Regions from separate parts of the Phyllobacterium sp. 22552 genome, predicted to be linked through region 2. Evidence: predicted binding sites of a transcription regulator. Region 2 holds the regulator's gene; the other holds the start of a gene.
What was found. Region 2 encodes PhoB, which activates phosphate uptake and scavenging genes when phosphate is short. Its sites were predicted from a motif close to TGTCATNNANCTGTCAT; they were not measured.
Positions count from the first base shown of each region.

Region 1: ACTJI9_RS12000 (DUF2794 domain-containing protein) is a predicted target of PhoB. The motif match lies at 1,761-1,777, and genes of this name have one in related genera.

Region 1 covers NZ_JBQENG010000004.1:369,642-373,062, reverse strand. The annotation lists gene acnA (aconitate hydratase AcnA) at 1-463, shown strand, start outside; gene ACTJI9_RS12005 (DUF1223 domain-containing protein) at 570-1,424, shown strand; gene ACTJI9_RS12000 (DUF2794 domain-containing protein) at 1,804-2,175, shown strand; gene ACTJI9_RS11995 (MATE family efflux transporter) at 2,263-3,421, opposite strand, start outside.
Region 2 covers NZ_JBQENG010000009.1:123,259-126,679, forward strand. The annotation lists gene ACTJI9_RS20175 (ABC transporter ATP-binding protein/permease) at 1-1,330, shown strand, start outside; gene phoB (phosphate regulon transcriptional regulator PhoB) at 1,493-2,179, opposite strand; gene phoU (phosphate signaling complex protein PhoU) at 2,196-2,924, opposite strand; gene pstB (phosphate ABC transporter ATP-binding protein PstB) at 2,948-3,421, opposite strand, start outside.

The DNA of each region.
Region 1 (3,421 bases), on a different contig from region 2:
CACCATCCATTATCCAACCAAGGAAGAAATGCCGATCTATGATGCGGCAATGGAATATCGCCGCGAGAATGTGCCGCTGGTGATTTTCGCTGGCGTGGAATATGGCAATGGCTCATCACGTGACTGGGCGGCAAAGGGAACAAATCTGCTCGGTGTTCGCGCGGTTATTTCTCAGTCTTTCGAGCGTATCCACCGTTCGAACCTTGTCGGCATGGGCATTGTCCCATTCGTTCTTGAAGAAGGTACAAGCTGGCAGTCACTGGGTCTGAAGGGTGATGAAATTGTCTCCATCGAGGGGCTTGCCACGATCCAGCCCCGCCAGAAAACATTTGCGACAGTGACATTCGCTGATGGTCAAGTGAAGCAGGTTCCTCTGATCTGCCGCATCGATACTATCGATGAACTGGAGTATCTGAAGAATGGCGGCATCCTGCAATATGTTCTGCGCGATCTGGCTGCCTGATTCGACATCATATAATTGATTTTGAAGGGCCGCCGGGCGATCGGCGGCCCTTCATCGTTGAATGGTACAGTATTCGTGATCGAATTCACCTCAAAGTGACTTCCCCTTGAATGAACGGACTCCTATCAATCTTCTGGCAACCAATCTGACAGATAAGATTTATAAATTTCACGAAGAAAGCCCCGCAATCTTGCTTACGCGCACCACTTCAAAACTCTTGGCGATCGGCCTGCCCGTTTTGGCAGCGATTGCTTATGTGGTTCCGGTCTGCGCAGAAGATGCGGGAACCAAGCCGGAAGGCGTCGTCGAGCTTTATACGTCGCAAGGTTGCGGTTCATGTCCCCCTGCCGATGCTATTCTCAAAGAACTGGCGGGGGAAGGAAAGGTTGTGGCGCTGGCTTTCCATGTCGACTACTGGGACTATCGGGGCTGGACCGACAATCTTGCTTTGCCCGAAAACACCGAACGCCAGAACGAATATCGCAAAGCCTTGAGTCTCAATGGCGTTTATACGCCGCAGGTCATCGTCAATGGACGCGAGCATATGAATGGGCAGGACGAAACGAAGATTCGCCGCCGCATTGCCGATATGCGCAATACACCCATGGGGCTGACAGTGTCGGTTTCCATTGAGAAAGCTGCAAAAAACCGGCTTCTTATTGATATAGGCTCAGGATCGGTTACGGCTAATCCTGTCCGTGTCGTCCTTGCATATTTCAATCGCGAGAGCATCGTCTCTATCCCCGGCGGCGAAAATACCGGACGTATGGTGAGTTATGCCAATAGCGTTCGTGCCATGGAAACCGTGGGCATGTGGGATGGCAATGCTCAAAAGATCGAGATCCCAATGAGTGAGCTTGCCAGCAAGAAGGCCTCAGGTTGCGCGGTGCTGTTGCAAGAGATGCTTGGCGACGGCAAGCCCGGGCCAATCATCGGTGCGTCAATCATGGCGTCCAAATAGCTGAAACAAAAACAGGCCGGATAAATCCGGCCTGAGCTATTGGGGCATGTTGCCAAATATACTGAGATTATTGATCTGATCTGAACAATCCGCTTGGGCGGGGGGCTTGGGTAATCGAACTGCCCTGATCAAACCATCTCTGGCAACACAGCTGGATGTTCGGTTTGAATTTCGGCGGCAATGCGTAAGGAAGATGGCGAGAATGTGTCGCATCATCACCATTGGCTTCACACCGTATTGGTTCGTGAGGTGCGGAAACGAAGGCACTGTTTTCACAAAATTTGCGCGGCAAGAAAATTGCAAGCTTGTAAAATTATCCAGATGGGGTCACCTTATTGTCATCCAGGTGTCACACGACAAATTCAAAGGCGGTTGATTGATGGAAAGCAATGCAGGTGGCGACGATTCGCAGCGCCAGGCGAAACTCATCCCCCTCGTTCGAAACAATGATTTGCCGATTACCTTCGACCGGCGCGAACTCAATCAAATTTTGCGTGTTTATGGGTTTATGGTGTCCGCTGGCGAATGGCGGGATTATGCCATTGACCATCTTTCCGACAGGGCAATCTTTTCGGTTTTCCGGCGCACCAGCGAAGTCCCGATGTTCCGCATTGAAAAGAACCCGAAACTGTCACGCAAACAGGGTGCCTATAGCGTTATCGCCGCAAGCGGCCTTATTCTTAAACGCGGGCACGAACTCGACAGGGTCTTGCGCATTTTTGACAAGACGCTGAGCATCGTACGCAGCTAGAACAGGCCGCTCGATAGCGCATGCCAAATCTGCCAAGCGCGATCTTTGAAACATTGCTCACGCATGGCTTTATCTTTCTGAAGCGCATCAGCCCGATATTATCTGGAAAACTTGCTGATTTTTAGAAATGGCCAGCCGGGCGGTGTTAAGCTCCGCAATAAAGCGCCACCATAACAGAATGCTTGTACTGCCAAAGCCAAGGCACAACCCGAACCAGATGCCATAGCTGCCCCATCCGAACCCGTATGCGCACAACACCATCGCGGGAATCCCGATAAGCCAGTAGCCCACAAGTGTATTGAACAGGGCCACCTTCGTTTTTCCAAGCCCCCGTAGCAAGCCGACACAGATATTCTGTGAGCCTTTGAAGAATTGGTGCGCAATGGCGAACCATAATAATGTGGCTGCCGCCCCGAACAGGGATGGATCGGCCCGGCCACCGAGAAATGGAAGCAAAACTATTTCAGGCAGGAACACATAGACAAGGCCGATAATTGCCATTGCACTGAAGCTGATCGCGAATGTTCGTCGTGCAATAGCGCTGACTTGATCTGCCTGCCCCTTGCTGACCGTCCTGCTCACAAGAATTGATGAACCTTGCGAAAGGCCAATATTGAGCTGGTAAACAATATAGGCAAGTTGATTGACGATATTGGAAACCGCCAATGCTAACGGACCGAAGGTTCCCATGAAGACCGTTGCTATCGAAGTGATCGCTGCTTCGGAACCATATGTCAGCGTAATCGGCAGGCCCATCCGGGTAATGATCGCCAATGTTGCCGGGCGTGCCCGCCATCCATCGAGCGCAAGCAGAGGCCTGAGCGCATCATCACGCCGGACGGTTCTCAGATAGACCAGAAATGTCCATGCCTGAACCAGGGTGGTGGCAAGGCCAATTCCAGCCAATCCAAGCGGAGGTATCCCGAGCCAACCATAGATGAAGATCAGGTTCAGGCCAGCATTGACGGCTATGGATATTATCGTAACGGTCAATAAGGAACCGGCGCGGCGCATGCCGACCGCGAACTGCCGCAACACGTTTAGCCACAGCATTGGCAGCAAGCCCGGGGCCAAGGTCAGCATGATCGGCTTGGCCAAAGTTGCCACCGCAGTCGCTTGGCCAAGGAAAGTCAGGATTTGGCTGAAAATCACCAATATGACGCCGGCAATCGTCGCCGCAATTGTTGCAATCAACATTGAGGCACACAGCAGATCGCGTATTTCGTCAGTCGCGACGTCGTCAATT
Region 2 (3,421 bases):
AACGCCAATACCCGGCCTTGATTTTCTTGGAGATTATGGCAGTGCCACGCTGGCCTTTACGGCCATTGCGCTCTACGTGCCCGTCAGCACATGGATTGCCATGCGTATTGGCCGCGCTCTTGAAAAACTCACCCTCGCCATGCAGCAATCCGAAGGCAGTTACAGAAGTGAGCTGACCACATTGTTGCGCCGCAGCTTTCAGGTTGCCGCTGCCAATGGCGAGACTGTTCAAAAGTCGTTAAATGACAAGCTTTACAGAAGCGTCGACAATAATTGGGGGCGTTTCAATGTGTTCGATGCCTGCTATATGTCGTTCACCTCGATCTACAATTTCTTTTCCGCCCGTATTGTCGCCTATATACCCGGTCTTCTGCCCTATATGGGTAATACGATCAGCTTCAAGAACTATATTACCGGTTCCGAGCTTGTTGGTTCGATGATCAATGAATGCTCCTGGTTTATCCATGTCATGCCCGCAATTGCCAATTTGAAGGCAAATGCACGGCGCGTTACCGAATTGGCCCAAGCGGTCGAGCGTGTCAGCCAGCCCTCGGAATATTATCGGTCCACCGGTGTCAGTGAGTTCAAATTTGCAACACAGCATGAAGCCTTTGGCGTCTCGGTGCGGGGACTTGAATTGATGCATCGCGACAGCGAGGCCAAAGCTTTTCTCACACTTGGAAATATGCGGTTGCGCAAGGGCCAATGGGCTTACATCAAGGGCGATTCCGGTAGTGGAAAAACCTGTTTGCTCAAAGCAATGAACGGGCTTTGGGGCTATGGCCGTGGTGAAATCTTTTACCCGAAAGATGCGGCAACAATGTATGCGGCGCAGGAGGTCAAACTTCCCGGCGTGTCGCTGAAACAGCTCGTATGCCTTCCAATGGATGAAAGCCGTTTTGGCGATTCCTCCGTTGCGGCCGCCCTGCACCGCGCCGGCATGGGCGACTTTATTGAAAACCTTGGTGAAGAATGCCGCGATGGCACGTCTTGGGACCAGCTCCTGTCGGGTGGCCAGAAGCAGAAACTGGTGCTTGCGCGCATATTGCTGCACAAGCCTGCGGTTTTGTTTCTTGATGAAGCAACCGGCGCGCTGGACCCGGACTCCAAGATCGCCTTCCATCAGGCCATCAAGGATCATTGTGCCGGAACCACCGTTATCAGCGTGATGCATGAGATCGAAGCGCCACGCTCGGTTTCCGGCGAAAACTTCTATACGCATATTTTGGAGATCAATGGCGGCACAGCTATCCAACGGCCACTTCTGGAGACATTGGTCGAGCCAGATCCGCTACCAGCAACAAACTTCCCGCTGATTGCCGCCGAATAGCCCTTTTCGGACACCGCGCTTTTTGTCCGGTAGAAGCAGTTCTGTTTAAATGAGACTACCGGTCATTTGCGCAAGCCATCTCTAGCGCAAATTGGCTCATATAACGCCAATTCTGTTTCCCGGCCGAGACAGAAATTCGATAAAGAAAAACGCGCTTTAATCCTATCCGAAGGAATAGCCTGCACCGCGCACGGTCCGGATCGGATCAAGCGATCTGCCAATATTGATTGCCTTGCGCAAACGGCCAACATGCACGTCAACCGTGCGGTCATCGACGTAAATATCCGCGCCCCATACATTATCCAGGAGTTGTCCGCGCGAGAACACCCGGCCTGGAGACTGCATCAGGAATTCCAGCAGGCGGAATTCTGTCGGTCCGAGCTTGAGTTCACGCTCTTTGCGGAAAACCCTGTGCTGTTCGCGGTCAAGTTTCAGATCTCCAAAGCTCAACACATGCGACAAGAGACTTGGATTGACCCGGCGTAGCATGGACTTGATGCGTGCCAGCAATTCCGGTGTCGAGAACGGCTTGACCATGTAATCATCCGCACCGGTTGAAAGACCGCGAACACGCTCGCTTTCTTCACCGCGCGCGGTCAACATGATGATCGGCAGGATTTCTGTCTCGCGCCGAGCACGCAGGCGGCGGCAAAGTTCAATACCGGAAAGGCCTGGAAGCATCCAATCGAGGATCAGCAGATCCGGCACCTTTTCGCGCAAGGCGATTTCGGCTTCGTCACCACGGCTGATGGTTTCGACAATATAGCCTTCTGCCTCCAGATTATAACGCAGGAGAACACTGAGGGCATCTTCGTCTTCAACGACTGTGATTCTGGGAGCTATAGGCATGGTCTGCTTCCGGCAATTATGGCGTTACTGGCTCGTCAAGAATAACGGTATGCGACTGATCTTCCTTCGGGCGTTCCGCCGGAAGCTGTGTTCCCGTTACAATGTAATAGACCGTCTCGGCGATATTGGTGGCATGGTCACCGATGCGCTCAATATTCTTGGCGCAGAACAAAAGATGCGTGCAAGCAGATATATTGCGCGGATCTTCCATCATATAGGTCAGGAGTTCGCGGAACAGCGACGTGTAAAGCGCATCAATCTCATCATCGCGTTCACGGACGATATTGACCTGTGCCACCGAGCGTGTCGCATAAGCGTCGAGAACATCCTTAAGTTGTGTCAATGCCAGTTCTGCGATGGTCTGCAGGCCGCGATAGACAGAGAGCGTCTGGCGCGTATCGTTAACGGCTACGACACGCTTGGCAATGTTCTTGCCAAGATCGCCGATACGCTCAAGATCGGATGAAATGCGGATCGTGCCGATTACTTCACGCAAGTCGATCGCCATTGGCTGGCGCTTGCCGATGATGGTGATCGCCTTTTCGTCAATCTCGCGCTGACCGGCGTCGAGGATAAGGTCGTCAGAGATCACGCGCTGGGCAAGCGCATTGTCCGAATTGACCATGGCCGACACAGCCTGTTCGACCATGCGCTCCGCATGTCCGCCCATCTCTGCAATCTTGTGCGTCAGAAACTTCAGTTCATCGTCATAAGAGCGGACGGTGTGTTGTGCTGTGTCAGTCATTGTCTAACCCTCTTCCCGTGAGATCAACCGAAACGTCCGGTAATGTAGTCCTGCGTGCGCTTTTCGGTAGGGCTGGTAAACATCATTTCAGTGTCACCGACTTCAACAATATTTCCAAGATGGAACATTGCCGTGCGTTGCGACACGCGTGCCGCCTGCTGCATTGAGTGCGTGACGATGACGATCGTGTAGTTCTGGCGCAATTCGTCGATCAGTTCTTCAACCTTTGCCGTCGCGATAGGATCAAGCGCCGAGCAAGGCTCGTCCATCAAAATCACTTCCGGGCTGACCGCAATGGCGCGCGCGATGCAAAGACGCTGCTGCTGTCCGCCGGAAAGACCGGTGCCAGATTCATGCAGACGGTCTTTCACTTCCGCAAACAGGCCTGCGCGCTGCAGGCTTTTTTCCACGATTTCGTCGAGATGACTCTTGCTTTTGACAAGACCATGAATGCGCGGGCCATAGGCAACATTTTCGAAGATCGACTTCGGAAATGG